One region of the Vibrio sp. Vf1514 genome, then DNA from elsewhere that is predicted to be linked to it. Evidence: predicted binding sites of a transcription regulator. Region 1 holds the regulator's gene; each other region holds the start of a gene.
The links. Region 1 encodes CRP, which controls carbon source genes, mostly activating them, when cyclic AMP is high. Its sites were predicted from a motif close to TGTGANNNNNNTCACA; they were not measured.
Positions count from the first base shown of each region.

Region 2: the regulator CRP is predicted to act here: its motif matches at 2,651-2,666, upstream of deoD (purine-nucleoside phosphorylase).
Region 3: the regulator CRP is predicted to act here: its motif matches at 4,457-4,472, upstream of mlc (sugar metabolism global transcriptional regulator Mlc).

Region 1 covers NZ_CP197267.1:2,857,406-2,868,142, forward strand. The annotation lists gene slyD (peptidylprolyl isomerase) at 1-512, opposite strand, end outside; gene ACS18Q_RS13290 (YheV family putative zinc ribbon protein) at 677-892, opposite strand; gene kefB (glutathione-regulated potassium-efflux system protein KefB) at 906-2,708, opposite strand; gene kefG (glutathione-regulated potassium-efflux system ancillary protein KefG) at 2,710-3,279, opposite strand; gene ACS18Q_RS13305 (ABC transporter ATP-binding protein) at 3,416-5,338, shown strand; gene ACS18Q_RS13310 (TIGR02444 family protein) at 5,335-5,808, shown strand; gene ACS18Q_RS13315 (hydrolase) at 5,936-6,913, shown strand; gene ACS18Q_RS13320 (YheU family protein) at 7,002-7,211, shown strand; gene ACS18Q_RS13325 (phosphoribulokinase) at 7,306-8,175, shown strand; gene crp (cAMP-activated global transcriptional regulator CRP) at 8,418-9,050, shown strand; gene ACS18Q_RS13335 (DUF1338 domain-containing protein) at 9,133-9,927, opposite strand; gene astD (succinylglutamate-semialdehyde dehydrogenase) at 10,113-10,737, opposite strand, start outside.
Region 2 covers NZ_CP197268.1:88,499-99,235, forward strand. The annotation lists gene ACS18Q_RS15200 (hypothetical protein) at 1-130, opposite strand, end outside; gene ACS18Q_RS15205 (IS1 family transposase) at 292-1,761, opposite strand; gene deoD (purine-nucleoside phosphorylase) at 1,829-2,539, opposite strand; gene ACS18Q_RS15215 (YbgA family protein) at 2,843-3,796, shown strand; gene ACS18Q_RS15220 (MerR family transcriptional regulator) at 3,786-4,586, shown strand; gene phrB (deoxyribodipyrimidine photo-lyase) at 4,596-6,023, shown strand; gene ACS18Q_RS15230 (L,D-transpeptidase family protein) at 6,013-6,939, shown strand; gene ACS18Q_RS15235 (Lpp/OprI family alanine-zipper lipoprotein) at 7,038-7,307, opposite strand; gene ACS18Q_RS15240 (DEAD/DEAH box helicase) at 7,622-8,962, shown strand; gene ACS18Q_RS15245 (methyl-accepting chemotaxis protein) at 9,080-10,720, opposite strand.
Region 3 covers NZ_CP197267.1:2,161,773-2,172,509, reverse strand. The annotation lists gene ACS18Q_RS09970 (sodium-dependent transporter) at 1-224, opposite strand, end outside; gene ACS18Q_RS09965 (porin family protein) at 721-1,281, opposite strand; gene cydH (cytochrome bd-I oxidase subunit CydH) at 1,434-1,523, shown strand; gene ACS18Q_RS09955 (patatin-like phospholipase family protein) at 1,542-2,729, shown strand; gene pyk (pyruvate kinase) at 2,811-4,256, opposite strand; gene mlc (sugar metabolism global transcriptional regulator Mlc) at 4,548-5,771, shown strand; gene ACS18Q_RS09940 (chemotaxis protein CheV) at 5,895-6,836, shown strand; gene ACS18Q_RS09935 (error-prone DNA polymerase) at 6,917-9,988, opposite strand; gene ACS18Q_RS09930 (Y-family DNA polymerase) at 9,996-10,737, opposite strand, start outside.

The DNA of each region.
Region 1 (10,737 bases):
TCGTGGTCATGACCGCCACAGCAACCACCTTCATGGTCGTGATCGTGTGCTTGGTGGATGTGACCGTGCGCGATCTCATCTTCAGTCGCTTCACGCATTGCAACCACTTCACATTCGAATGTCAGTGTGTGGCCAGCCAGCATGTGGTTACCATCAACCACAACTTCGTCACCATCAACTTCAGTGATTTCGACAGGGATTGGACCTTGGTCAGTATCGGCCAAGAAACGCATGCCCACTTCGATTTGATCCACGCCTTGGAAAACGTCTGCTGGTACGCGCTGAACGAGCTCATCGCTGTGTTCGCCGTATGCGTCTTCTGGTGCGATGGTTGCAGTGAATTTATCGCCGGCAACTTTGCCTTCCAGTTCACGCTCAAGACCAATGATCAGGTTGTTGTGACCATGCAGGTAATCCAGTGGGGCTTCCACTGTTGATTGGTCAACCACGATGCCATCTTCCAGTTTGACTTGGTAGGCAAGGCTTACAACCACGTTCTTTTCAATTTTCATAACGGCTCCAAGGAGTTGTGTATTCAATACTCAATTCGTGCCAGCGAACTGGCGACTGAGATGGGCAATATTATGGAGTAATCCCCCAGTCACCTCAAGCCATCTGTGACCACCTTGGCATCGAACTGCGGTTCCATCCCGTGAATCACGGGGCAGACAGCGCATTATTCCGGTTTAAAAATACCGATCATCTGCTCGCTGCCATGGTCGCTGCTTTCCACCGATTTCGGTTTGCGCTGCTCGTGGTAGTCACACTCCACACACTCCACCAGCTCGATATTATTCTCAATCCACCAGCGCAGTGTGTCCTGCGCCTTGCAGCTTGGGCAGCTCGCACCGGCGATAAAGCGTTTTTTTGATTTTAGTTGATTGTTATTCACGTTCTTGGTCCTGTTACTTTTCCCAATAGCCACGCGATTGACGATCGTTGTCCATCTCGCGGCCAAAAATTTCTTCCAACTCCTTGCGCGCTTCTCTGGCCCGCAAGGTCAATCGCTTGTCTTCATTGTGTTGTGGCAGCAACTCTTTGAGCATCGCACTATCCAAGCGGCGAAAATGCGCTTCCGCGCGTTTGGCTTCATACGGATGCATGCCCAGCGTCACCAAAGCTTGGCGGCCTAAATCCAACGCCCCGAGGAACATCTCGCGCGAATAGCGTTCCACACCATGATTGAGCAGTTGATGCGCTTCCACGCGGCTGCGAGCACGCGCGAGAATTTTCATGCGCGGGAAGTGATGTTGGCACAATTCGACGATTTTCATCACTTCATCCGGCGCGTCGGTACAAATCACGATGGCTTCAGCTTCATCGGCGCCCGCCGCACGCAGCAGCTCAAGATGTGTGGCATCGCCATAAAACACTTTGTAGCCATATTTACGCAGCAGTTTAATTTGGCTGGGATCGCTCTCCAGCACGGTAATTTTAATCTTATTGGCGTACATCAGACGACCCACAATTTGGCCAAAGCGGCCAAATCCGGCAATGATCACCCGCGGCTCTTTATTCACGATATCGCTGGCCAACTTGTCATCGCTAGACGTATTGAGATTGCGCGCAAACCATTTGCGCTGCGCCGTCAGAAGCAGCGGAGTGGTCACCATGGATAAGCTCACCACCACCAGCAAGAAGGAGACTTGTTCGCTGTGCAACAACCCTTCGCTACTGGCCGCCGTGAAAATCACAAACGCAAATTCACCGCCCTGGCTGAGGATCGCCGCCATGCTGCTGCGCGCTTTTGCGCGGGTGCCCGACAAGCGTGCCAACACATACAGGATCAACCCTTTGACCACCACCAAGCCGATCACCGCCAGCACGATCTGCACCGGCATCAGCGCCAATAAGCCGAGATCGACCGCCATGCCGACCGCGATAAAAAATAAGCCCAGCAGCAGCCCTTTGAACGGCTCAATCGCGATTTCCAGTTCATGGCGAAATTCGCTCTCCGCCAGCAGGACGCCCGCAAGAAAGGTGCCGAGCGCCATCGACAACCCCAGATTTTGCATCAGCAGCGCAATGCCGATCACCAGCAGCAGCGCCGCGACGGTGAACAGCTCACGCACGCCACTGAGCACAATATAACGAAACAACGGACTGAGCAGATAATGGCCGCCGACCAGCAGCCCCACAATGCCGCACAGCATCCACACGCCATCAAGCCAGTTGCCGCCGGTGTTTCCGGCCAGCACCGGCATCAGCGCGAGCATCGGGATCACCGCGATGTCCTGAAACAGCAACACCGCAAATCCAGATTGGCCGGTTTCACTGCGCGACCAGCCTTGCTCTTCAATCACGCGCAGCGCAATCGCCGTCGATGACAGCGCCAAGCCCATGCCGATCACCAAACAGCTTTGCCAATTGAACCCTAGCAGGTAAGCAATGCTCGCCAGCACCGCCCCGGTCACCAGCACTTGCGCGCCGCCCAGCCCCAAAATCGGCCCGCGCATCTGCCACAGTTTTTTCGGATTCAATTCCAAACCGATCAAAAACAGCAGCAGCACCACCCCAAATTCGGCGAAGTGCAAAATGGCATTCACATCGCTAATCAGCCCCAGTCCCCACGGACCGATGGCCACGCCCGCCAGCAAGTAACCGATCACCGACCCCAAACCCATCCGCTGCGCCAGCGGCACCGCCACCACCGCCGCGGTGAGAAACACCACGCCGCTTTGTAGAAAATCGCCCGTTAACGAGGCCATGTTATCGCCCTCCGCCCGGCAGTGGGTTTTGCAACCAGTCGAAGTACGCTTCCGCGTGTTGATAACGCTCGACATCACTGACATTGCGCGCCCAGTACAGCACCAAGGGTTCCACCCACTGCATGCGACACAGCGCCGCCGTCAGCTCAAATGGCTGGAGAATTTCACGCATGGTGTAGCGGTTGTAGCCATCGGAGGTGAAGGCATCTTGATGGCCGCCAGCCGTCACCACGCTGCGCCACACTTTGTCTTTCATCGCACTCTCATTGCCAAACGCAAATCCTTTACCAAGCACGCGGTCAATCCACTCTTTTAACAAGGCCGGGCAGGAATACATGTACAGCGGGTGCTGAAATACAATCACGTCGTACTGCAACACGCGTTGGTGCTCAGCATGGACGTCGATGAAGAAATCGGGATAGGTGGCGTACAGATCGAGGATCGACACATGCTCCAGCGCGGCGATCTTTTTGATCATCACCTGATTGGCGACCGAATGATCCGGCTCGGGATGCGCGTAGATCACCAGCACGCTGGGCTTATTGGATGGGCACGTTTCAGCGTTTGTCATTCCTTGACGACACTCCGTTTTGTTAACAATAAGTGACTTCGCATCATAACCCAATTTGCATAATGATCGACATTTATCCTTATTCCCCCTACTATTCCGAGCGAAAAAATTAAAGGCCAAAACAGACGATATTTTTATGATTACCTTCTCTGACATTCAGTTACTGCGCGGTGGTAAACCACTGCTCGATCAGGCTTCGGCAACCATTCAACCCGGCGACAAAGTCGGCTTGGTGGGGAAAAACGGCTGCGGTAAATCCACCCTGTTCGCCTTGCTGAAAGACGAACTGAGCATTGACGCCGGCTCGTTCAGCAAACCGGCGCAGTGGGAGCTGGCTTGGGTGGCGCAAGAAACGCCAGCTTTGGAGCGCAGCGCACTGGAATACGTCATTGACGGCGATCGTGAATACCGCGATTTGGAACGCCAACTGGCAGACGCGGAGCGCGCAGACAACGGCAACAAAGTGGCCGAACTGCACGGCCACATCGACACCATTGGTGGCTACAGCATTCGCGCGCGCGCCGCTGAGCTGCTCGATGGTCTGGGCTTTTCTCAAGAGCAGATGAGCTGGAGTCTGACTCAGTTCTCCGGTGGGTGGCGAATGCGACTCAACCTCGCACAAGCGCTGATCTGTCGCTCCGATTTACTGCTGCTGGATGAACCGACCAACCACTTGGATTTGGACGCCGTGATGTGGCTTGAACGCTGGCTGCAGAGCTATCCGGGCACGCTGATCCTCATCTCGCATGACCGCGACTTCCTCGATCCGATCGTCGGTCGCATCATTCACATCGAGAACGAAAAACTCAACGAATACACCGGCAACTACTCATCGTTTGAAACCCAACGCGCGCAGAAGATGCTGCAACAGCAAGCCATGTTCCAGAAGCAACAAAAGCAGATGTCGCACATGCAAAGCTACATCGACCGCTTCCGTTACAAAGCGTCCAAAGCCCGCCAAGCGCAGAGCCGCATCAAAGCCCTGGAACGCATGGAGAAAGTGCTGCCAGCGCAGTTTGATAACCCCTTCAGCTTTGAGTTTCGTGAGCCATCGGCACTGCCGAACCCCATTTTGATGATGGATGATGTCAGCGCAGGCTACGGCGAGCGCCTGATTCTAGAAAAAATTCGCCTCAATCTGGTACCGGGCAGCCGCATCGGTTTGCTGGGTCGAAACGGCGCGGGTAAATCCACGCTGATCAAACTGCTGTCCGGTGAACTGAAACAGCAAGGCGGCGATTTCACCTATTCGCAAGGCGTAAAAATTGGTTACTTTGCCCAGCATCAGTTGGAAACGCTGCATCCGGAAGAGACGCCGCTGCAACACATGATGCAGATTGCGCCTGACAAAAACGAACTCGAACTGCGTAACTATCTGGGCAGTTTTGGCTTCCACGGCGACAAAGCACTGGATAAAGTCGGCCCGTTTTCCGGCGGCGAAAAAGCGCGTTTGGTGCTGGCGCTGCTGGTATGGCAAAAGCCGAACCTGCTCTTGCTCGACGAACCGACCAACCACTTGGATCTCGACATGCGTCAAGCGCTCACGCTTGCGCTGCAAAGCTATGAAGGCGCCATGGTGATCGTCAGTCACGACCGCTATCTGCTGCGCGCGACCACCGATGATCTTTACCTCGTGCACGATCACCAAGTGGCACCATTTGATGGTGACCTAACCGATTACTACAAGTGGCTGACCGATCAGCAAAAAGCGCAGCGCAAAGAGACGCAAGCGCAAGCCCCGGCCAAAGACAACACCAACAGCGCTGCGGCGAAGAAAGAGCAAAAACGCCGTGAAGCCGATTTTCGTAAGCAGACTGCGCCAATTCGCAAAAAGCTGACACAGTTGGAAACGAAAATGGATAAGTTGAACGCCATGATCGCTGAAGCGGAGGAACAATTGTCCGATGCCTCACTGTATGACACAGAAAATAAAGCTAAACTTACACAAGTACTCGCCACGCAGGCCAACGCCAAGTCCGAACTCGAAACCATTGAAATGGACTGGATGGCAGAGCAGGAAGTCTTGGAAGAGATGGAACAGGAGTTCAACAGTCAATGAGCCACGAGCACGTCAGAATCCCCCTCACGTTGGAACGACTATGGCAATTCAGTTTGCAGTATTACAGCGTGCGCGAGGTGAAAGAGGCGTGCTTAAGCTTGCAAAACAACTTCAACGGCAACGTCAACTTGCTGCTCCTGCTCAAATATCTCGACGAGCAGCAAGTCACGCCGATCGAAAACGAATGGCAGCAGGTGATCGACTGCCTCAGTCGCTCAGAAACCCTGCTGCACAGTTACCGCGAGATGCGTCGTAAGATGAAAACCCATCTGCCCGATACGCTCTACCGCGAAGCGCTGCAATTTGAACTGCAACTCGAAAAGCAGCAGCAAGCGGATTTGGTCGACTGCATCAACCACCTCACCTTAGAAAATAGCCACGGCGAAGCGCTCACACTACGCTACTGCCGCCAACTGGGCGCAGAGCATCTGGCGGCCGTATTTATGAAGCCCGTGCCACCCAGCTATTAATCTCGTCATCGGCTATCCCTCTCATTTGGGGCAGCGCTTCACAAAATGTCACCGCCACTCGCCGAATCGACTCATCTGAGGTAACTTGGGTATATACTCATTCAATCATTCGGTATTGGTTTGAATTATGACCCAGTTTGTGGCCGCAACCGGCTTGAAAAACCCGCATTTGCAAACGCTGTTTCCGCGTTTCATTCGAAAAAAAGCGCTGTTTGAACCGGTGTGGCAAACCCTCGATACGCCGGACGGCGACTTTCTCGATCTCGCTTGGAGTGAAGACCCGCACCACGCCGATGCGCAAAATAAGCCGCTGTTTGTGCTATTTCACGGCTTGGAAGGCTGTTTCTACAGCCCGTATGCCAATGGCTTGATGCACGCGTTTGCTCGCGACGGCTGGCTATCAGTGATGATGCATTTTCGCGGCTGCAGCGGCAAACCCAACCATTTGGCGCGCGCGTACCATTCCGGTGAAGTGCAAGATGCGCGTTTTGTCTTGGAAACCTTGCGCGAGCAATTTCCTTCGCAACCCATGATTGCGGTCGGCATTTCGCTCGGCGGCAATATGCTGGTCAACTATCTGGCCGAGTTCAACCACGATCCCATCGTTAGTGCCGCAACCGTGGTCTCTGCGCCGCTGGATCTCGCCGCCTGTTCGGAGCGTATCGAACACGGGTTTTCCAAACTCTATCGCACCTATTTGCTCTCGTCGCTCAAACAAAATGCGCTGCGCAAACATCAGTTGCTGAAAGGTGAATTGGGGCTGTCGTATCACAACATCAAACGCGTCACGCGCTTGCAAGAGTTTGATGATCTGATCACCGCGCCCCTGCACGGATTCAAAGACGCGCAGGATTACTATCAGCGCTGCTCAGGCATCCACAAACTCAAAGACATTCGCGTGCCCACGCAAATCATCCACGCCAAAGACGATCCATTTATGACCGATGCCGTGATCCCCAAATTTGTCCTGCCGGAAAACATCGATTATCGCTTGTTTGATCAAGGCGGCCATGTGGGCTTCCTTAGTGGCTCGCTACTCAAACCGACCTTCTGGCTCGAACAATCCCTGCCCGCTTACTACGCAAGCCTGCGCGACAGCATCTGATCTGCACTGACTCGCTTGGCACTGACGCCTTCCCTCGAAGGCGTTATACTTGGGCATTCAACCACGAACATAAAAGCAAGAGGTATTTATGATCGTTCCGTGGCAGCAAATCGCGCCGGATACACTCGACAGTCTGATTCGTGAATTCGTGTTACGCGAAGGCACCGATTACGGCGAAGTCGAGATTTCGCTGCAAGAAAAAGTCGATCAAGTGAAGGCACAATTGCAGTCTGGCGAGGCCGTGATCGTCTATTCAGAATTACATGAAACCGTTGATATCAAAGTCAATCAACGCTAACGGATGACGACAGTCATCTTTTCCGTGCTATAGTGATTCGACTTGGGCTGTGTTGAAACAGCCCGATTTTATGGACTCAGAGACAAGGTTTGTCATGTCAGCGAAACACCCTATTATCGCCGTCACCGGTTCGTCGGGCGCCGGCACAACCACGACCTCAGAAGCATTTCGCAAGATGTTCAATATGATGGACATCAAACCCGCGTGGGTGGAAGGCGATAGCTTTCACCGCTTTACTCGCCCAGAGATGGACGTCGAGATTCGCAAAGCGCGCGAGCAAGGTCGTCACATCAGCTATTTTGGGCCGCAAGCCAACGACTTTACCGCGCTGGAAGACTTCTTCCGTCAGTTTGGGAAATCAGGCACCGGTCAGGTCAGACGCTATCTTCACTCCTTTGACGAAGCCGTGCCGTACAATCAGATGCCGGGCACCTTTACGCCTTGGCAGCAATTGCCAGAAAACTCCGATGTGCTGTTTTACGAAGGGCTGCACGGCGGGGTGGTCGATGGCGAAGTCAACGTCGCACAACACGTCGATTTTCTGATTGGCATGGTGCCGATTGTGAACTTGGAATGGATTCAAAAATACGTGCGTGACACGCGCGATCGCGGCCATTCTCGAGAAGCGGTGATGGATTCGATCGTGCGCTCGATGGACGATTACCTCAATTACATCACGCCGCAATTCTCCCGCACCCACATCAACTTTCAGCGCGTCCCCACCGTCGATACTTCCAACCCGCTCAATGCGAAAGGCATTCCCAGTTTGGATGAAAGCTTTGTCGTCATTCGCCTGCGCGGCATTAAAAACGTCGACTACCCCTACTTGCTGGCGATGATTGATGGCTCGTTCATGTCGCGCCACAACACCATTGTGGTACCGGGGGGGAAAATGGGCTTTGCCATGGAGCTGATCGTCAGACCGCTCCTGCAACAGCTGATAGAGTCAGGGAAAATTGGCTAATCATACCGTCACTGTGTCGATTACTTTTCATACCGTGATCATGTGCACAATTTTGCGTAGTTTATCCGTCCCCCGACACGATTAAAATCAAGAAATCGTTTGGGAAAAAGGATACTATTCCATACCGAAACACAAGATAACTTGCAGCAACAAGAAAGTCCTCTTATTCTAGAGAATCCAAAATAAGGCTTCGCTAAAATATGGATAGCAGCAAGCGTACCCTGCAGAGGAAGTGAGATATTATGGTTCTAGGTAAACCTCAAACCGACCCAACACTAGAGTGGTTTCTTTCACATTGTCACATTCATAAGTACCCTTCAAAAAGCACGCTGATTCACGCGGGCGAGAAAGCAGAAACGTTGTACTACATCGTCAAAGGTTCTGTAGCGGTACTGATCAAAGATGAAGAAGGTAAGGAGATGATTCTGTCTTACCTCAACCAAGGTGACTTCATCGGTGAGCTTGGCTTGTTTGAAGAAGGTCAGGAGCGTACTGCCTGGGTTCGTGCAAAATCTCCTTGTGAAGTAGCGGAAATTTCATTTAAGAAATTCCGTCAGCTGATTCAGGTTAACCCGGACATCCTGATGCGCCTGTCTGGTCAGATGGCTCGCCGTCTGCAAGTGACCAGCCAAAAAGTGGGTGACTTGGCGTTCTTAGACGTAACCGGTCGTATTGCACAGACCCTACTGAACTTGGCGAAACAACCCGACGCGATGACTCACCCAGACGGCATGCAGATTAAGATCACTCGTCAAGAGATCGGTCAAATCGTTGGCTGTTCACGTGAAACCGTGGGCCGCATCCTGAAGATGCTGGAAGAGCAGAACTTGATTTCTGCACACGGTAAAACCATCGTGGTGTACGGCACTCGTTAATCGACGTCGCAACAGCATTACACAGAAAAGCCACCTTCGCGGTGGCTTTTTATTTGTGTCGATTACGGTCAACGTGCCGTGGTTATTTGCTGTCGGTGCTTTCAAAAATCTTATCGGCTGATGCCGCGACAAACCCGGTGTAGAGTTCACCGTTGGCCATGGGGTAACGCTTGGCAAACTCATAAAAGCCCCCCGGAATGATCTCGCTGCCTTCAAGGAAACTCACTGGCACTTTATCCGCCATGGTCGATGACTGCTCCAGCAGCACGTCGGGTGAGCCCTTCACTTCGCCGCCAGATTCATTGATGGTGAAGCCTGCGCTGCGTAGGTGATCGTTCACCTGTTTCACTTCATCCAGCGTCTTCAACTGATTCACGCTCACGGTAAAGTGGTTAGCACCGTAACCATGTGCTGCCAACCAAGCCGCGTATTCGCTCTCTTTCGCCAGTTGCAGATAATCAGCGTAACTCAGATCCCACAAGCGGCCACCGTAGAGGAATGCCGCGTGCTGAAGTTGCGTCACATCCACTTGCGCCGCCAACTTCGCCACAATCGATTGCAGCTCAAGCGAGCACGCTTCCACTTTCAGTTCACTGATGAAGACTTTCGGTTGCAGCGGGTCTGGATGCTCAAAATGTTTTGCCACCAGCTTTTTGCTTTCAAACACGTAATCACCGCACGGCGTGTAGCCCAATGCCAGAAACGGTTTAGCCAGTGTTTCCAGCCCCAACGGCGCGATATTAAAGGTGCGCAGGGCGATGTGGTCGTTGATCAACACTTCGTCTTCCTGAAGCAGTTGATGCACCTTGTCGGCCGACGGACAAAGGCGTCGAATGTAGTCATTCCATAGGGATTCAAAAAGAACTGCTGGCGTCATAACGCCTCCTTGTCTGCGCTGCTCTGCAAGCAACCTGGGTGATTGGATTCTATTGCCCAAGTGACTACTCACGACTTGGGGCGACGATACCGATTTATTGTTGTTCTGGTAAAAAGTGGCTACCCGATCCGAAGCCCGAGAAGGACCGGGTAGCCTTCAGCCTGTGACGTAAGCTAAATCATCAATTACAGTTCGATACCCGGGCTCAACGTGGCTGGCAATTCAGTGGCCGAACCTTCCATCGACGCCATCGGATACGCGCAGTAGTCCGCCGCGTAGAACGCGCTTGGACGCAGGTTGCCCGACGCGCCCGGGCCACCAAATGGCGCATCGCCACTTGCGCCTGTCAGCTGACGGTTGCGGTTCACAATGCCAGCGCGAATGTGGTCCACAAAGTATTCCCACTCGCGGTCATCAGTGGTGACCAGACCCGCCGACAGACCAAACTGGGTGTCATTGGCCAATTCAACCGCCTCGGCCAGCGTTTCGTAACGCACCACTTGTAGCAGCGGGCCAAAGTATTCGTCATCTGGTAGCTCGGCAATCGGCGTGACATCGATGATGCCCGGCGTGACAAACGCCGCTTGCAGACCGCGCGCTTCCAACAAAATTTCACCGCCCAGCGACTGTAAGTTTGCCTGCGCATTGAGAATCACGTCTGCGGCCGCTTTGGAGATTTGTGGCCCCATAAACGGTGCAGGCTCTGCAAAAGGTTGGTCGATGCGCAGCTTCTGAGTGGCTTCCACCAGACGTGTGATCAGCGTATCGCCCTTGTCGCCATGCGGCACGTACAAGCGGCGTGCACAGGTA
Region 2 (10,737 bases), on a different replicon from region 1:
CAGAAAACTCGATTTGTTTGGCCCGCGTTAAGCATTGCTCCGCCACCGCTAGCACTTGCTGCGGTTCAGACTCGATGCGGTGCCGAAGTTGGTCAATTTCAAGTTTAAGTAGGTACTGGCTTTTATCCAAACTGCATGATCCTTGGCTTTGCGGCTCTGAATGACAGCTTCATTATATGGAGCCGTTCGGTTTTCGCACTCATTACAGCAATAAATTGAGCCGATTGACTAGCTATCGGCACATTTATTGACCTTAGTTCACATTTTTTGTAAGGCAAATCTTTCAAGTGTTTAGGATAAAAGCTCTTTTAATGTTAATGGGTGTTGAGTTAGCCCAAGGTTTTGCGCCGCTGTAAAGCCATGTTTATCCTGATAACACAGATTGTGCCACGCACGGAAAATATCCAGTAATGGTTGTAGCCCGCCCGGGCGCAGTTTTCGACGCGGTTCATTGATGAAGGATTCAAACAGCAGTTGAAACCGTTGCTGATAGAACTCGATTTGACGAATCGAAGCCGATTGCAGCCACTGCTGCGGCTCACCATTGTCGCCGGCCAGGTAGCAAATGCCTTTGTCACCATTCGCTTGGCTGGCAATGGCCCAGCGATCGCGCCACCACCCCATCAGTACGATATTGGTTTTGCTGAACTCGCCCATCGGCTGCCAACCGTGGTCTTCTTCCACGTACATCAAGTCGACGTTGTTGTCGCGAATGCGCGACAGGCACACGCTCAGTGCGGCTGAACGCAACACCGGATCTTGCGGCATGAAAATCGACACCCGTTTGCTTGCTTCGCACATATCCAGCACATGCAAGTAATGAGCGTAGGAGGTGTACGGTGGTCGAATCAACGCCCCTTTGGATGGGTAATGAAACACGGTCAGATTGCCCATCGGATCTTCGACGTTGCCGCGCGCCAGAATGGTTTGATATTTCTGGTCGATGCGTTCACGCAGAATCGGTGACGGATCAGGAACTGGCTGATTGGCTTCTGAAGAGTGTTCACGGGACACAAAACGAGCTGGAAAGCCATACGGATTGTGATCGACGCTGCCCGCAGGCTCTTCTTGCGCTGAGTAATTGACGTGCTGGCACAAAATGTAACCGGTTCGCGCATCGCCGGTTGCAATCCACAACACGCCGTTGTTGCTTTGTGGTTGCAGGGGCATGTAACGGGAGGCGAACTGGAAAGATTCGGCATGGTTGACCCAGCGCGCGTCGATCATCGCCAATTTACGGCGGCATCGACTGGCAACGTGATCGACATGATCGTAGAAGGTTTTGGGATTGATGCTGAGCTTGCGACAGATCTCGCGCACGGAGTAGCCCATAAAGAGCAGGCCGAGCAAGGTCTCTTGAAAGCTGAGTTTCTTGTTGGCACCGGACCATTTGTCCACGAAGGTGGCATGACACTGTTTACAACGATACCGTTGGCGGTCGCCGCTGTAGCCAAAGGCGTGATAGAGGTGCTTGTGGGTATGGACGGACAAGCCAACGTTGGCGCAGTCGTCATTGCGACATGCCGGCAGCCCTTCGCTGTGCAGCTGACGCAGGCGATGAAGTTCGTTGAGCACTTCACGGTTGTTAAGTAAGGGGGGGAAAGCTCCACATTCACGACAAACCATCGATGGACGCTTGGGGTTTGCGCGTTGCAGGACATAACGTTCTGCGTCACTCAGTCCAAAGTTGTCACACGCCAATGTTTTACAAAAGTTGAGTTGCAAACCATCAGCATCCGCCGGTAATTGGTCGTTAGACACGATCGCCCCCTCGGGGTAATTCTGGCAGCCGGCGGTTAAATCCGGCTGCGGAGTGTAAGTCTTCAAATTAGATATTGGTTGCGGTTTCCAGAGCCACTTGCATCATGTCGTGGAATGATTTCTGACGATCTTCTGCGCTCAGTTTCTCGCCACGCAGAATGTGGTCAGATACGGTCAGAATGGTCAGTGCACGTGCGCCGAGGTCGGCGGCAACACCGTAGATACCAGCCGCTTCCATATCAACACCCAAAATGCCAAGGTTTTTCATCTTCTCGAAGATTTCTGGCTCAGGTGTGTAGAACAGATCGGCGGAGAATACATTACCCACTTTGATCGGTACATTTTTCGCACGCGCTTGATTGACTGCGGTTTCCAGCAGATCGTAGTCCGCAATGGCGGCGAAATCGTGGCCGCTGAAACGGATGCGGTTCACTTTCGAGTCCGTAGAGGCACCCATACCGATCACCACGTCCATCAGTTTGACGTCATCGCGTACCGCGCCGCAGCTACCGATACGGATAATGTTTTTCACGCCGTACTCAGCGATCAGTTCGTGAACGTAGATGCTGCACGATGGGATGCCCATGCCGTGGCCCATCACTGACACCTTTTTGCCTTTGTAGGTGCCGGTGTAGCCAAACATATTGCGAACGTCACAAACCTGTTGTACGTCTTCCAGGTAAGTTTCCGCAATGAATTTTGCGCGCAGTGGGTCACCTGGCATCAACACAGTATCCGCAAAATCACCTGGTTGTGCATTAATGTGTGGGGTAGCCATCGTTTCTCTCCAAAGTAGGTCAGTCATCCTATACACCGATACAAATTACGGTTTTTGTTGACTGATGAATCATCTGTTGCGGCAATACTAGCCAGTAACCCCAAGGCTCCTTGAGAGATTTGTCACAAAATGAGTCGGAGAGTGATTGATAAGCTCTATTGATAACTAAATGTGTTGAAAGTGGTAAGGCAATCGATTCGGGAAAACGTTTGATTTATTTGTACAAGAATTTTGTTTGTATAACTCTTGGCGTGTGTGCTATATCTTATACAAAGTTTACGTTTGTATAAGTTGGAGGCCAAGATGGAATCAGCGAGTATTCGTGTTGGGGTCAGTGCTTGTATTCTGGGAGAGAAAGTTCGTTTTGATGCCGGGCACAAGCAAAGTCAGTTCGTCACACAAGAGCTGGCGCCCTATTTTGATTTTGTCTCGGTGTGTCCGGAAGTGGGGATGGGATTGCCCGTGCCGCGCCCGACCATTCGTTTGGTGTCTAACGACGAGCGCATCGCGCTGGTCGAGACCAACAACGTGAGCCGCGATCACACCGATGCGCTGCTGGCGTACTCTGAACACAAAGTGGTGGAACTTGAGCAGCATCAGCTACGCGGTTACATCGTCTGCGCGAAATCGCCCACCTGCGGCATGGAGCGTGTCAAAGTGTATAAACAACATGGTGCTGAAAAAGAGGGCGTGGGGTTGTACACCCAAACCTTAATGCGCGCCATGCCTTGGTTGCCAGTGGAAGAAGACGGCCGTCTGAATGATCCGGTGCTGCGCGAAAACTTCATCACCCGTGTGTTCTGTTTGGATGATTTTTATCGCTGCCTTGGCGATGAACCGAGTGCTGGAAAGGTGGTGGAGTTTCACTCCCGTTATAAATTATCCTTGATGGCGCACCACCCGCTCTCGTATCGAGCGTTGGGCCGTTTGGTCGCCAATGTTAGTCACTATCAGACCGATGAATTTATTCGTGAATATCGCTTGGGGCTGATGCAGGCGCTCAGCCATCGTGCGAGCCGAAAAAACCACACCAACGTGTTGATGCATTTGCAGGGCTACTTTAAGCGCGCGCTCGACCGCCGACAAAAAGCGGAGCTGGCGCAACTGATTCACGATTATCGACGCGGAACGCTGCCTCTACTCGCGCCGCTGACACTCATCAAACACTATTTATCGATGTATCCCGATGCGTACTTGAGCAAACAGCGTTATCTGGATCCACATCCTCAGGAGTTGAAATTACGTTATGGCTTGTGAGCAAACGTTGTACGCCATTCGCGAAGTCTCGGAAATCACTGGCGTCAAACCGGTCACGCTGCGCGCGTGGCAGCGCCGTTACAATCTGGTTCAGCCGCAACGCACCGCGAAAGGCCACCGCCTTTACACCGATGCCGACATTCAGACCATTCGCCAGATCCAAAGCTGGCTATTGAAAGGGGTGTCGATTGGTAAAGTCAGCCAGTTGTTGCAAGGCAGTGGGGGGGACATCGCGAAAAGCCCAGAACTGCATACCGAACTCGAAGAGTGTGAAACACTGTTGAGCGCGTTGGCACAGTTGAATCGCGGTAAAGCCGAGAGTGTGCTGGCGACGGTGATGAAGGAATACCCGCTCAATCACGTGGAACGCCAGTTTCTGCTGCCAGTGGTGGATGCGTTAGACAAAGTCAAAGGGCCGCTGCGGTCGCTGCAAAAAGGGCTGTTTCACAGCATCATGCTCAGCAAGTTATCCAGCATTTTGGAATCGGAAAACAAAGCGGCGCACAAAGGCAAATGCTTGGTGGTCAGCTTTGACCCGACTGGCAGTTTGCTGGCTTGGTTGTGGGCCGTGACGTGGGCCGAGCAAGGCTACAATGTGACGTTTTTAGATGGCGTTGAAGACATGACCGGTTTGGTCGACAACGATGCTTTGGCAGCTTACAACGCGCTGGCGCTGTTTTCTCATCGCGGGTTGGCGGAAAGCCAAATGCAGGCGCAGCAGCGCTTGGCGATGCAATTTGGCGACCGCCTGTTTTTATCGGATGTCCTGCAATCGCTGGTCAATACATAGGAGCACGCAATGAAACTGGTGTGGCTACGGCGCGATCTGCGCTCGGTGGATAACACGGCGCTCAATGAAGCGCTCGCCAGCGATGAAGCGGTGTGCGCGCTGTTTGTGGCGACGCCGACGCAATGGCAACAGCACGATATGGCGCCGATGCAGGCCGATTTCATTCATCGGCGTCTGTTTGCCTTGCAAACCGAGTTGGCGGCGTTGAATGTGCCGCTGCTGTATCGCGAAGTGGCGACGTTTACCGAGGCAGTTGATGCCGTGACCGAAGTGGCGAGCGCGTTACATGCCAATCAGGTCTTGGCCAATCGCGATTATGAACTCAATGAGCAGCAGCGCGATGCACAGGCCGCAGAGCGCCTTCACCAGCAAGGGATTGAATGGCAGTCGTTTGACGATAAATGCGTGATGCCACCGGGGAGTGTGCGCAATAAGCAGGGCGATTATTTTAAGGTGTTCACGCCATTTAAACGCGCTTGGTTGGCCCAATTTTCACCGCCGCGCATTCAAGCCAGCCGCGCCGCGAAGCCTTGGTCGCTTCCCGAGGCGTTGCAATCGCTGCTCTGGTGTGAGTCGCAGCCGTTTACCCACCCGCGTGTCAGCAGCGATGCGTGGCCGGTCGATTTCGACACCATTCGCCGCCGCTTGCGCGCATTTTGCCAAGAGCAGTTGGATGACTACAAACAGCAGCGTGACTTTCCGGCGCAGGACGGCACCAGTTCGTTATCGCCTTATCTCGCGATTGGCGCGTTGTCGCCGCGTCAGTGTATTGCGCGTGTGTATGCAGAATCGGACATGGGGGCGTTGTCTGACGGCGCGCAAACCTGGTTAAGTGAGCTGATTTGGCGCGAATTTTATCAGCACTTGCTGACCTTCGAACCCAAGCTCTCCAAGAGCAAAGATTTTCTAGCATGGGGCGCGCGCCTCACGTGGTGGACGGATGAAGCCAAATTTGCCCGTTGGTGCGAAGGCAACACGGGCTACCCGATTGTCGATGCGGCGATGCGCCAATTGAACCAAACGGGCTGGATGCACAATCGCCTGCGCATGATAGTGGCGAGTTTTCTCACCAAGGATCTGCACATCGACTGGCGTTGGGGGGAGCGGTACTTCATGCAGCATTTGGTGGATGGCGATTACGCCGCCAACAATGGTGGCTGGCAATGGTGCGCTTCAACCGGTTGTGATGGCCAGCCCTACTTTCGTATCTTCAACCCGACCACGCAAGGGGAAAAGTTTGACCCTCAGGGGCGTTTCATTCGCCAATGGGTTCCAGAACTGGCCACGGTGCCAGAGGCGCACATTCATGCCCCGTCCAACTGGGGCGGTGTTAACTCTCTGTTATATCCGCAGCCGATAGTTGATCACAAAGCAGAAAGGGAAGTAACCTTACGCTTGTATAAAGAAGCGAAGGATGATGTGGAGCATGTTGCGTAAGTTATTGGTGTTGGGGGCGTTCGCCGCCAGTTTTGCCAGCCAAGTCTGGGCCGCCACTTATGACTTCCCGATGGAAGGCAGCAGCATGGTCGGCAATACGCAGTATCATGTGATCGACAAAGGGGAAACGTTGGCAGAAATTGCCAAACGGTATGATGTTGGCTTTTTGGCCTTGATGGCTGCCAACCGCGGCGTGGATCCGTTTCTTCCGCAAGAGGGATTTGTCTTGATGATCCCCTCGAAGATTATTTTGCCGAAAGTGCCGTACGAAGGCATTGTCGTCAATCTGGCCGAGCTGCGTTTGTACTACTTCGAACCGGAAACCCGCAAAGTACATATTTTCCCGGTGGGGATTGGCCGCATTGGTCGGGACACGCCAGAAATGGAAACCGTGATCAGTCAAAAACGGCCGAATCCGACGTGGACGCCGCCGCAATCGATTCGTCAAGAGTATTTGGCGAAAGGCATTGAACTGCCTGCAGTGGTGCCAGCGGGGCCAGAAAACCCATTGGGTGAATACGCGCTGCGTTTGGGTTATGGCAATGGGGAATACCTCATTCATGGCACCAACAAAGATTTTGGCATCGGCATGCGCGTGAGTTCCGGCTGCATTCGTATGGATCCGAAAGATATCGAATGGCTGTTCCAACAGGTGCAACGGGGGGAGAAAGTCCGCATCATTAATGAACCCGTGAAAGTGGCGCTGGAGCCCGACCGCAGTGTGTTTGTCGAAGCGCATGAGCCGTTGACGCGCAGCGATGGCAGCAAGAAAGATTTGGCACTGCCGATTGAACTGAGCTGGTGGATGCAAGAATTTAATCAATCCGACGCCAAAGCGCGCGCGGTGATTTTGGCGCAAAACGGCGTGCCCGTTGAAGTGGTGAGCCCCGATTTCTCTTTGCTCGATGGCGAGTGAATGTACGCCGCGGATCGCATGAGTTGATGCGGTCTTCTCTACCGATTCCAAAACAAAAAGAGCCTGCAATGCAGGCTCTTTTCTTAATTCAGCGAGACTTACTTCGTGTAAGACTGAGCGATGTTATCAATACGCTCGTTTGCACGCGCTGCTTCTTCTTGAGCAGCCATGGCTGCATCTGAAGTGGCATTCGCTTTCGACATCATAGCCGCATGGTCACTTTTCAGCGATGCAACTTGATCGCTTAGCTGACTAACTTGGTTGTTCAGTTCATCCAATTTTGCTGTGGTCGCTTCGTCTGGACCTGATGCACAACCTGCCAGTAGAAGTACAGATGACGCTGCAGCTGCGATTAACATTTTGTTCATATCGAACTCCTTGTTTACATTTATCAATTACGCCCTATACATTTTTGTCCATATAGTGACGATTTAAAGTGTAGACACTATTTTAATCTTCGCCTATATCAACAAAGTCAAAATAATCCAAAATTTTATCCAGTAATCAATTAATTGACGAAGGCTCTCACTCCTGAGAGACACGCGTTGATCCGCGCTTCCCCATTTTGCTGCTACATTTAGAATATTTTGTGTGATCTCTATCTATTTGTGCACTATTCGCGCTATCATATCGCGTTTTTTATTTTGACCTTAGCCTTGCGGTGCAAGGCGCTACAACAATATTGGAGAATCCTTTGCAGTTCAAAGATTTAGGTTTAGACAATCGCTTATTGAAAACTTTGGCTCATTTTGATTTCAAGCAAGCGACCCAAATCCAGCAGCAGGCGATCCCTGTTGCCATGGCCGGAAAAGATCTTCTGGCTTCATCTAAAACGGGTTCGGGTAAAACGCTAGCCTTTCTGCTGCCAATGCTTCATAAAGCGTTGAAGACCAAAGCGTTGTCAGCCCGTGATCCGCGAGGTGTTATTCTGGTTCCAACCCGTGAGCTGGCCAAACAGGTGTACGGTGAATTGCGTACTATGCTGTCGGGCTTGAGCTACACTGCCACTCTGATCACCGGTGGTGAAAACTTTAACGACCAAGTGAAAGCGCTGCGTCGTGGCCCGAAATTTATCGTGGCGACCCCAGGGCGTTTGGCCGATCACTTGGAGCACCGTTCTCTGTTCTTGGAAGGTCTGGAAACGTTGATTCTGGATGAAGCCGACCGCATGTTGGATCTCGGTTTTGCGCCGCAATTGCGCCACATTCACAACGCCGCGAAACACCGCCGTCGCCAGACGTTGCTGTTCTCTGCGACGCTGGATCACGCGCAAGTGAACGACATCGCGTATGAGATGCTGAACGATGCCAAGCACATTGCGGTCGGTGGTTCGAACGAGCAACACAAAGACATCACCCAACGTTTCTATCTGTGTGACCATTTGGATCATAAAGAAGCGCTGCTGGATCGCGTGCTGGATGATGCCGATTACCGTCAGGTGATCATCTTTACCGCAACCCGTGATGACACCGAACGTCTCACGGCGAAACTCAACGAACGCAAACTCAAAGCCGTGGCGCTGAGTGGTAGCTTGAACCAGATTCAGCGCAATACCATCATGAGTCAGTTTGAACGTGCGGTGTTTAAGATTCTGGTGACGACCGATGTGGCATCACGTGGTCTGGATATCGCCAACGTCACGCACGTGATCAACTTCGACATGCCCAAACATACGGAAGAGTATGTGCACCGCGTGGGCCGTACGGGTCGTGCGGGCAACAAAGGTGATGCGATTTCGCTGGTGGGTCCAAAAGATTGGGACAGCTTCAAACGCGTAGAAGCCTACCTGAAGCAAGACATTCAATTTGATGTGTTGGAAGGTTTGCAAGGCAAGTTCAAAGGCCTGAAAGTACGTCAGCCTGTGAACAAAGCCAAGCCACAACGTGGCCAAGCGAAACCGCAAGCGAAGAAAGTGGCGAAGAAACCCGTGAAGCGTGATAAAGGGTTCTACGATCACGTGGCTGTGGGCGATACCGTCTTCATTCCGAAGAAGAAAGTGGCGCCGAAAGTCGACGACGAATAAAGCATCAAAAAGCCGCCTTCATCAGGCGGCTTTGTTCTTTTTCAACTACCTTCTGAGAAGGTGGTTTTTTATTGTGCATAATACGGCGTATCAGGGGAATGGCCGTGTGCCTTGGCGTTACACGCGAAAGTAATTGAGTTGCTGTTTCTGCTGTTCGGCCAGTTGTGATAGCTCTTGTGCTGCCGCGGCTGATTGCGTAATGCCGGTCACGTTCTGGCTCACCAATTCATAGATGTTACCCAGATTGCGGTTGATGTCGGAGGTGACTTGATTCTGCTCTTCCGATGCCGACGCCACTTGCGTGTTGACGGCGCTCAGTTCAGCAATTGAGCCGTTGATCTCTTCCAAGGCCGTACTCACCTTCGCGGCCAACGCTTGGTTGTCTTGCAGCATTTTCAAGCTCGAATTCATGCTGTCGTTCGCCATGCCGGATTTATCTTGCAGCTCTTCAATGATGACCTGAATCTCTTTGGTCGAATCCTGCGTGCGCGCTGCCAGCATACGCACTTCATCTGCCACCACGGCAAACCCGCGCCCACTTTCTCCGGCGCGCGCCGCCTCAATCGCTGCATTTAGGGCCAGCAGGTTGGTTTGCTCAGAAATGCTCTGAATCACTTCAATGACTTTACCGATGCGTTCGGATTGCTCTTTCAAGCTGGTCACCACATGGGCGGCATCGCTGAGTTTATCGGTCATGATCGCGTTGGCACGATTGCTCTGTTCGAACATGCTCAGGCTGTTTTGTGCCAGTTGATTGGCATGCTGCGCGGCGCTGTCGGCACGTGTCGCGTTATCGGTGACGCTGCCTGCGGCGATTTCTAACTGATTCACCGCCGAGGCCACTTGTTCCACTTCTTGCTTTTCTTGATCTGAGTTGACGCTAGATTGCGTCATCACCGTGGCCAGCTCGGTCGAGGCAGACGCCACATCGACGCTGATGCGAATCAGCGCATCCACGGTGCTGCGTAGCTGAGACACCGTGGCGTTTACATCGCGTGCCAGTTCCGTAATCTCGTTGTTTCCCTCCTCGTTGGCTTGAATTTGCAGGTTCCCGTGCGCAACTTCGCGTACCGTCTGTTGTAGCTGACGAATCGGCGCCACGATAATGCCCGCCAGCAGCCAACTGCTGACTGCGGCCAGCAATAACACCACAATCAAACCCGCCAACGACATGTCCATCACGCTGTGGTTGTGCGCTTCATTGGCGTGAAGGTCGGTCAGTGCGAGCGTATTGAGTTGGTCGGACAGTGCTTGAATCGCATTCACCATGTCACGCCCCGCATCGCGATACACGTCGGTGGCGCGCTCGTATTCGGCATCAAAAGTCGCAGACACCTGCTGATGGTGTTTGGTGTTCAGCAGCGGAATCATGGTTTGGATGGAATAATCCACGTAGCGCTGCATGGCGCGGCGCAGCTCGGCAATTTCGTTCTCGAGCCCCGCCACTTTGGCCAGCGAGTTCAGGTGCGTGAGGTTTTCGCTTTGGCGCTGCTTGAGCACAGAAGGCAAGGCGTTCACTTCTTCTGGTTGGAACAGGCTGTAAATGGCGCTGATGCGCATGGCGTACGTGTTGTCGATGATGTCGGTCAGTTCATCTTTATGATTGACCAGTGTTTCGGTCGATTGCGACATGTCGCGAAACGCTTGTTTGAGCGTGGTGGTGCTGTAGCTGATCCCTGAAATCAGCAACAACATGGTGATAAACACCGGTACTACAACTTGCAGCTTGATCGACAAACCGCTCAGTAACTGGCGCATGGTGATCCTCTTCTGAA
Region 3 (10,737 bases), 700 kb from region 1:
AGGGTTTTCGGGGCCGAACCGCGGTGTTTTTGACCCATAGAGAATTCTAGGATCATGAACGGAATACCCGCAGTGATCATGGCAAACAGATAAGGAATGAAAAAGGCGCCGCCGCCGTTTTCGTAGGCCATGTATGGGAAACGCCAGATGTTACCCAAACCGATTGCCGATCCGACAGCTGCCAAGATAAACCCGGCACGGGATCCCCATTGTTCTCGCTTCATAGATTACTCCTTTACAACTCCCTGAGGTATGAAGCTTTTCTGCAGCTTGTGCTGCTTATTTCATCATGATAGTTAATAACCAATCAGAATGTGGTCTGAGTGTTAAAAGTTTGCTCTATCATCCATGAATCAGCAAAAAGTTAGTTTTAAATATTATTAGCTGGCAGAAAACTCAGAATATTGTTCTTAGTTTTACGATGTGTGTTTGCGAAATCTGAAATAATCAGCTACGCATTGGTTTTGAGACTACAGAGATCTTTCGCACAAGGCAATAGATTGTAAACATGATTTTGTTCTGCGTTGTTGGCCTCTTTGTTGTTTTTTTGCGCTTTAATTAGTTATATGTTTGTTATAAACAGAAATCAATAAATGATTCGACTGGTATGAACTCTGATTGCAATTGATATAACTGTATTTAATGAAAGTGCGTATGACTGAAAAATATACACTCGCCAGTGAATCTCTCCATTTTTTAACCTTGGTCGCAAAACGGATGTTAAAACTGGATCGTCAGACCGAGGTTGGCGGAGAACTGATTCATCCAGTCTGATTGGAAGCGAATCACACAACGGTCTGAATCGCCGAACGTGCACACCGTACTGGTGTCGTTATCGACCACCGTTCCTAACCAACGAAACTGAGTGTTGAGTGCGATGTTCGGTGACAAACGATAGTCGAGCCCGGTAAAGATGCTGGCGGAAAACCCGTATTTGTCGTCGACCCAATCTGCATCGGCATATGAGGCGCCAAGACCGAGCCCAAGGTAGCTGGAGAGTTTGTCATCGGCAGGATAGTAGATGCTGCTTTGAAAGTGGAGGTAGTGCATGGTGATGGTGTCGCTGAGCGTGTTGATGTCACTGCGCTGGGTGGCATAAAACAGCCCCAAACGGCCGGTTTCATAAGGCACTTCTAACGCCAAGGCATAGCTTTCCGAACCTTGAATGGCGTGGCTTTGACGTTGGCTGTCCTCCACCTTGCCGCCTGCGGTGTAGCCGACAAAAGGCGTCAGATACACTGCGGCCTGAGTGGGCGTGATGGCCAGTGCCGTGATAAGCATAAAATACCGATAACGCATGGCAAACCTCGAAATTTTTCTCGACCTGTTGAGTAATTGTGATAGTAACTTCATAATCGTGCACGAAAAACCAGCAATTCTTGAACATGTCTCGCACCCCTGTTATTAATTCGTTATCACGAAGGAGGTGTTGTATGGAACGCGATTTCAAATTTGCACTTTGTGTCGTAGTGACCGTGTTTGCAGTTTTGATTGGCTTTGGAATTATCGCCATCACAAGTTAAGCAATAAGGGTTCTGCTTATGATGAATAGTGGAACTGTCTCTGAATTGGACACTCGAGTCGACTTAGCTCGACTCTCCAAATTTATTGGCGGAAAAAATGCGTTGGTCGCTCAAGGGGGCGGGCAACGAGGGATTTTTACTGCTGGGGTGTTGGACGCATTTATGCTGTCCAACTTTGACCCATTTGAAGAATTTTTTGGCACGTCAGCCGGCGCGCTCAATCTCAGTGCATTTCTGTGCCGTCAGCCCGAGCTGGGCAAGTCGTTTATTGTCGACCTCACCACCGACCCGCAATTCTTTCACCTATTCAGTTACATTCGGCGTAAGCAGTATTTAAACCTCGATTGGGCGCTGGATAGGATTTGTGACTTTCCTTATCGTCTCGACTTAGACATGGGGCGTCAGGTGCTGGGGCAACGAAAAGCGTTTGCCGCGGTCACCTCGACACGCACACTGAGCGATTTCTATTTTCCGATTCTTGGCCCGCAATGGCGCGATGTGCTGATCGCGACTTGCGCAATCCCACGGTTGTACCCGCGGGAAGTGGAGTTAGCGCATCAGCCGTACATCGATGGTGGAGTTTCCGCTTCGATTCCCGTGCAGGAAGCGTGGCGCCGAGAAGCGCGCTTTATCGCGGTCATTCGTACTGAGAGTCTGGATGAAGAACCGGGGGCGCCCGTGCCGTTAGAAACCGACCATGAGCCAGTGCAGTGGTTTCGAGATTCGTTTAACACCATTCAGCACCAGTGGCAAAACAAACTGGTGCAGTGGAAAGAAGATTGGAACAACTTTTTCTCGCAACAGATTGAAAAATCGAAGTTAGCGAAAATGGAGCACAAACATCTTGGCACACTCAACGGCGGTCGCTGGCTGTTTGGCGCCGATGATATTTATCGGTTAAGTCATCTCATTGGCGACAAATTTGATTCGGGCCTCGCCGATATGTTGATGGTTCACTATCAAACCTATTCGCTGACGTGTGACTTTTTGCGAACGCCGCCCGATGACACGTTTATCGTGCAAATCGCGCCCAGTTCGCCGCTCAAATCCAGTTCGCTGCTCAGCAGTGTCGAGGATTTGATGCATGATTATGAATTGGGCCGTGAAGCGGGCATGCGGTTTGTCAGCAGTTATCTGAATGCCAATGAGCTGAAATCACAGCGGCTCAAGCAAGCGGCGGGTCTTTATCCTGATCGCGGGGAATAGCGCACCGTCGTCACCTGTTTCACGTTCATTGCTGTATCACGAAGAAAGGCCCGCCAAGCGGGCCTTTTTGCTGAGTGCGGGTTAAAGGACGGGCAATATACGCATGCAGTTGGTGGAACCTTCCACCTCCATGATGTCCCCTTGTGTGATGATCACCAGATCGCCAAACGACAACAATTTCTTCTCTTTCAGGGCTTCCAATGCCGCTTGCGCGACTTCAAAGCCCGTGCCGCTTTTGCTGTCGAAGTAAAAAGGCATCACACCACGATACAGCGCGCAGCGGTTGAGCGTTGCTTCATTGCGAGACATCGCAAAGATTGGCAGCACGGAATTTAAGCGTGAGGTCATCAGAGCCGTGCGACCGGATTCGGTCAGTGTGACCATCGCTTTGACGCCTTCCAAGTGGTTGGCCGCGTAAATGGTCGACATGGCCACCGTTTCTTCTGCAGTCGTGAAAGAGCGGTCAATGCGGTAGTTCTGCTGATTGGATTCAATCATTTTCTCCGCGCCGATGCACACTTCAGCCATCGCTTTCACTGTTTCGACCGGGTATTTCCCTGCAGCCGTTTCACCGGACAGCATGACCGCATCGGTGCCATCGAGTACGGCGTTGGCAACGTCCATCACTTCGGCCCGTGTTGGCATCGGGTTCGTGATCATCGATTCCATCATCTGAGTGGCGGTGATCACCACGCGGTTGAGCGCTTTAGCGCGATGAATCAGCTTTTTCTGCACCCCAATCAATTCGGGGTCACCGATTTCCACCCCAAGGTCACCGCGAGCGACCATGATCACGTCGGATGCGCGCACGATGTCATCAATATTTTCATCACTGGCGACGGTTTCGGCACGTTCCACTTTCGCGACCAGACGCGCCTCAAGGCCGGCATCACGCGCCAGACGGCGAGCGTAGTCCATGTCCGCCCCATTGCGAGGGAATGACACGGCAAGGTAATCTACTTTGATGTCTGCTGCGAGTTGAATGTCGCGCTTGTCTTTTTCTGTCAGCGCGTCGGCAGATAACCCGCCGCCTTTTTTGTTGATGCCTTTGTTGTTCGACAGCGGGCCGCCCACTAGGACGGTGGTGTGCACTTTGCTGCCTTCAACCGCGACTACCAGCAACTGCACGCGGCCATCGTCGAGCAGCAGAATGTCTTCACGTTGCACATCTTTGGGCAGGTTTTTGTAGTCAATGCCTACTGCATCTTGATCCCCTTCGCCGGGTGCGAGATCCGCATCCAGCACAAAACGTTCACCTTCAACCAGTTCAATTTTGCCTTCTTTAAACGTCGAAACGCGGATTTTCGGCCCTTGCAGGTCGCCCAAAATCGCCACGTGGCGACCCAATTTGGCGGCAATTTCGCGGACTTTTTGCGCGCGAATTTTATGATCTTCGGCCGAACCGTGTGAGAAGTTCATCCGTACGACGTTTGCTCCGGCGCGAATGATCGCTTCCAGATTTTCTCCTTTGTCTGTTGAAGGCCCTAAAGTGGTGACAATTTTCGTTCTTCGTAATGCTGAGGTCATTCTGATCTCCTGAAATGATCGGACAGAGGAAGTAAAACGTTTTAAGTATATGCAAGATATTTGAAGAGTTTGGGAGCTCTGAACGATATTTACGCTTTGCAACAAGATAATTAATGACGAAAAATAACCGCTGAGCTCGCATTCAATCAGGGAATCAATGGATGACTATTTGACTGAAAACACAAAGTTCCGAGTATATGCGTGATGCCTGTCACGGCTATTCACCAAATGACTTCACAATTACTTCGCAAAGTAAAAAAATTGGCAGGTTACTGAATTCTGGAGCGCCCCATGTACATGGCTCAACCAGGCCATATTGATCACATCAAACAGGTCAATGCTGGCCGTGTATATAAACTCATCGACCAAAAAGGTCCTATATCACGCATCGATCTGTCGAAAGAGAGTGAACTTGCGCCAGCAAGTATCACCAAAATCACCCGCGAATTGATTGAAGCGCACCTGATACACGAAACCACCGTTCAAGAAGCCATCAGCCGTGGTCGTCCTGCGGTGGGGCTACAAACTAACAACGAAGGTTGGCAATTTCTTTCCATGCGTCTCGGACGTGGCTACCTGACCATCGCGCTCCATGAGTTAGGCGGCGATGTCCTGATCGACACCAAAATTGATATTCATGAAATCGATCAAGATGACGTGCTGCAACGGCTATTGTTTGAAATTGATGAATTTTTCCAAACCTATGCTGAGCAACTGGGTCGCGTGACCAGCATTGCGATTACGTTGCCGGGTTTGGTCAACTCCGATCAAGGCATCGTGCTGCAAATGCCGCATTACAATGTGGAAAATTTGGCATTGGGGCCAGAGATTTACAAAGCAACCGGTTTGCCAGTGTTTGTGGCCAACGATACGCGCGCTTGGGCATTGGCGGAGAAGCTGTTTGGTCATTCGCAAGATGTCGATAACTCGGTTTTGATTTCAATTCACCACGGTTTGGGTGCGGGGATCATTCTTGATGGTCGTGTGCTGCAAGGGCGTCATGGCAATATCGGTGAGCTGGGCCACATTCAGATTGATCCGCAGGGCAAACGCTGCCATTGCGGCAATATTGGCTGTTTGGAAACCGTGGCCAGTTCACAAGCGATTCGTGAGCAAGTGGCAGAACGTATTGCCGCTGGTGAAGCGTCATCGCTGAGCGAAAAAGCGCACGATGACATCACGATTGAAGACATTTGTGCCGCGGCCGCTGAAGGCGATCCGCTTGCGGTCGATGTGGTGGAAACCTTGGGCCGTTATCTCGGTTCGGCTATCGCGATTGTGATTAACCTGTTCAACCCGGAAAAAGTGCTGATTGGTGGCGTCATCAATCAGGCGAAAAACGTGCTGTATCCTGCGATTCAGCGCTGCATCGAAGAGCAAAGCTTGCCGGTTTATCATCAAGATTTGCAACTGGTGGAATCCCGCTTTTATAAGCAAGCGACCATGCCGGGCGCCGCGTTGATCAAACAAGCCTTGTATGATGGTTTATTATTGATGAAAGTGGTGGAAGGATAAGTTTTTCTTCGTTTTTTCCTTTCCCCGGTTTACATTTGCCGTTCAGGTTACATTTACCAGCCACAAATATAGCTATACTGTGTAGCTATAACAGTGCGTCTCTACTTCTTCTTGGGATTTTGTATGTCGGGTATCTTAAATACGGTCGATCAGCGTACCAATCTGGTGGGGGAAAACCGCCTCGAACTGTTGCTATTTAGTTTAAATAGCCGCCAAATTTTTGCTATCAACGTCTTTAAGGTTCGGGAAGTCATCAAAATGCCGAAAACCACCAAAATGCCGGGGTCGCACCCGAACATTACTGGTGTGGCATCGCTACGTGGTGACCCGGTGCCGATCATCGATTTGCGCCGCGCGATCGGGTTTCCACCGTCGCGTCTGGAAAACCCAGAGCAAAATCTAATCATCACCGAATACAACCGTACCGTGCAGGGCTTTCTGGTCGGGCAGGTGCGTAACATCATCAACACGGCATGGACCGAAATTCAGCCGCCACCCAAATCGGCCGGTCGCGCTAACTACCTGACCGCGATTACGCACATTAAAGAGCAAGATCAGACTCAAATTGTTGAGATCATCGACGTTGAAAAAGTGCTGGCCGAGATCATCGACTACGACGTATCGATCTCAGAAGAGGTGCTGGATCCGGCGCTGGTGGATGAAATGGTTGGTCGCAACATTTTGATCGTCGATGATTCCTCAACGGCACGTAATCAGGTCAAAGGCACGCTGTCACAACTGGGATTGAACATCATCGAATGTCGCGATGGTCTGGAAGCGTTGAAGCTACTCAAAAGCTGGTGTGATAAAGGCAAAGACATCAACAAAGAGCTGCTGATGATGATCACTGATGCCGAAATGCCGGAAATGGATGGTTATAAACTGACGCATGAAGTACGCAGCGATCCGCGCATGGCAGACCTGTTTATTACCCTCAATACGTCTCTGAGTGGCAGCTTTAACGAAGCCATGGTGCAGAAGGTTGGCTGTAACCGGTTTATCTCCAAGTTCCAGCCGGACCGATTGGTGGAAGCGGTGCAAGATCGCATGCGCGAAATTCTCTAATCGCAGCCCATACATTTCAATTCGAAAGCGCTGAATGGTCAGCGCTTTTTTTGTCGGTGAAGCCAACGCAGCGCGCAACGTTAATGAAAATCCCGCGACTGAGTGTGTAGCTGTTGGAGCTTTGGCGTCAGGTCGATAAGCCGCCCAGCAATGACGTGAATCACGCTGCCTTCGCGTTCCAAAATCCCTTTCACCATCAGCATTTTGGCACTGATATAGGCGCTTTTTTGCGCCCGCGCAGTGGCCTGCCATACCACCACATTGATGTTGCCAGTATCATCTTCCAGCGTGAAAAAGGTCACGCCCGCCGCCGTGCCAGGGGATTGGCGTCCGGTGACGATTCCTGCCACGGTGACCAGCGATTTGTGCGGCAACTGCGCCAAATCGCGCATGCGGCTAAAACGCCCCAGCTCGCCGGCGGTATCGAGCAAGGTCACGGGATGCTGGGTGAGCGACAAACCGAGCGAAGCGTAGTCTTCGATCAAGGTATCCATATCACTCGGTTGTTGATACAGCGCCGGCGCCGCTTCGTCGAGTTGCTCAAACAGCGGCAAATCGGAGAGCGAATCCATCATCGACCAGCGGGTTGCATAGCGATTATGCGCAAAGCTGTGCAGCGCGTTGGCTGATGCCAGTGATTCCATGTCCTTTTGGGTGAGCCCGCAACGTTTCAGCTGCGCCGGGTGATGAAACCCTTGCGCCGGACGCGCGTTCAGCAGCAATTGCGCACCTTGTTCGCTGAAGCCTTTCACCTGCCTCAGGCCAAGACGCATCGCCTGTTGCTGTTCATGCTCCACCACCTGATGATCCCACTGCGAGGCGTTCACGCACACCGGCAGCACCTTGATGCCGTGGCGCTGCGCGTCCTGCACCAGTTGTGAAGCGCTGTAAAACCCCATCGGCAGGCTATTGAGCAGCGCGGTATAAAATGCTTCCGGATAGTAGTATTTCAGCCACGCCGAGCAGTACGCCAACACGGCAAATGAGGCGGAATGACTTTCCGGAAAACCGTATTCGCCAAAGCCGCAGATTTGATCATAAATCCGCTCGGCAAACGCCAGCTCATAACCTCGCGCCAGCATGCCGTTGATCAGCTTGGTGCGAAATTTCGCCAGCTCGCCAGTTTTCTTCCATGACGCCATGGCGCGGCGTAATTGGTCAGCTTCACCGCCCGAAAATCCGGCGGCGACCATGGCAATTTTGATCACTTGCTCTTGGAAAATCGGTACGCCCATGGTGCGTTGGAGCACCGCTTCCACCTCTTTTGACGGGTAGGTGACGTCTTCAATGCCATCGCGCCGTTTGAGAAACGGGTGCACCATGTCACCTTGAATCGGCCCGGGGCGCACAATCGCAATCTGAATCACCAAATCGTAATAGCAGCGCGGTTTCAGGCGCGGCAGCATACTCATCTGAGCGCGCGATTCAATCTGAAACACGCCAATGGTGTCGGCGCGCTGAATCATGCCATACACGTTGGCATCATCCTGCAGGCGAGTGATGTCGGCAATGCTGAGTTTGCGCTGATGGTGCTGCTCAATGCAGGTAAAGCACTTGCGAATCGCGGTTAACATGCCAAGCGCCAACACATCGACTTTAAACAGCCCGAGACTCTCCAAATCGTCCTTATCCCACTGAATAATGGTGCGTTCCGGCATGGCGGCGTTTTCAACCGGCACCAGTTCGTACAGCGGGCCGGAGGAAATCACGAAACCACCGACGTGCTGCGATAAATGACGTGGAAAGCCGATCAGCTCGTTGACCAGTTCAATAAACTGCTGTCCTTTGAGCGACTGCGGTTCCAAGCCCAGTTCAGTGAGCTGCGCTTGCCAGCCCAAACCGCGATCGCGACGGTTAACGTTCTTGATGAAAAAATCGAGTTGCGCTTCATGAATGCCGAGCGCCTTCCCCACATCGCGCACGGCACTTTTAAAGCGATAGCTGATCACCGTCGCCGCCAAAGCTGCTCGCTCACGGCCATATTTGCGATACAGATACTGAATCACCTCTTCGCGCCGCTCGTGTTCAAAATCGACATCAATATCCGGCGGCTCTTGGCGCTCTTTACTGATGAAGCGCTCAAACAGCACGCTGATCTGGCGGGGGTCCACCGAGGTGATTTCGAGGCAATAACACACCACGGAATTAGCCGCCGAACCGCGCCCTTGATAAAGAATGCCGCTGCGTTTGGCGAACATCACAATGTCGTGAATGGTGAGAAAGTAGTAGGGGAGATCAAGCTCGTCAATCAGCGTTAGCTCTTTTTCAATTGTGGCGTTGATGTCGGCGGGCACGCCGTGCGGAAAGCGCAGCGCTTTGCCTTGCTCAACGAGCTGGCGCAGGTAGGCCATCGGCGTGTGGCCATCGGGCACCAACTCACTGGGGTAGCGGTAGTGAAGCGAACCCAACTGGAATTCGCAGCGTTCAGCAATGCGCACACTCTCTTGGAGCCATTCGGGCGGAAACAGTTTACTCAGCTTGGCCTGACTGCGCAGCGCACGCTCGGTATTGCTCACCAAATGAGCCTGAATATGTTCAACCGGCTGGCCGCGTTGAATGGCGGTCAGAATGTGCTGCAGGGGCAGGCGGGTCGCGTTGTGCATCAGCACGCCGCCGCACGCGGTTATGGGGAGATCGAATGCTTGTGCCAGCGTGCGGCAATGGTCGAGGTAAGCGTTGTCTTGCGGCCCAAGGTGGCGTTGTACACCCAGCCATAATCGGTGGGGATGATGCTGAGTCAGCCATTGTCCCCAGTGTTTGTCACGTTCGGTGTGGCTCGGCAACCAAATCACCAAGCAGTGGCGCGCCGACATCACATCCCATTCCGATAGTTTGTATTGGCCTTTCTCACTGCGCCGCCGAGCATTGGTGATGATGCGGCACAGTTCGGCATACGCGTCCTGATTCGGGCACAGCAACACAAAGCGGCACTCGTCATTGAGCTGAAACAGGCTGCCGACAATCTGCTTGATGCCCAGTTGCTGTTGTTTTATGGCGGTGTGGGCGCGAACCACGCCAGCCAGTGAGCACTCATCGGTAATCGCAATGGCGTGATAGCGCAGAAAATCAGCCTGAATGACCAACTCTTCGGGATGAGATGCGCCGGTCAGAAACGAGAAATTACTCTGACAGAACAGTTCTGCATAAACCATGATTGCCTCAGCTGAATTGGCCGTGAATAAACCATTGCTGCTCGGGAGTGCGAAACACCCACAGCCAGCGCCCTTGCTCGGTGCGAGCGATAAAATAATCACGAATCATATTGTGACCGTCCCACCAACCGGTCGCGATGCGCTCCGGGCCATGAATCAACGAGACCGCTTCGCACAGCGGCTGCGGCTCAGGTAACAGCAGGCTGGGGCGCAATTCGGCGCGCCGTAGTGGCTTGGTTGTTGTCGTGGTTGGATGCACATTGGGATGAGCATTGGGATGGACATAGCGACTGCGCTTTTCCGGCCTTGGATCATCACTCAGTTGTAGCTTGTGCACGTGTGATGGGCCGAGTTTGGCTTGCAAAAGCGTGATCAGTTCTAACGGGCTTTGCTGGCCTTTGATGCCCGAGAAAAAATCTTCGGCAGTCTGCTCGGCAAGGCCCCCCCGTACCACGTGCAACGTCAGGCTGACGACCGGATGTTCCAGCAGCAGTGATTCCATGCTCAAGCGGCACAACTGCGCCCATTTTTCCGCCTGATAATCGCCGCGTGCGGAGGTGAACGTCACGCTGTGCTGAATTTTGTCACGCTGCGTCAGCGTGAGTTTCAGCTCGAACGCGACCTGATTGCGTAGCGTCAGAAACAGCTCCAACCGTGTGAGCAGGCGGCGCAGCGGCTTTTCCAGCCACTGCACGTTGTCGATTTCATACAGCAGTTCCAGATGGCTGTGAAACGCTTCCGGTGGATGA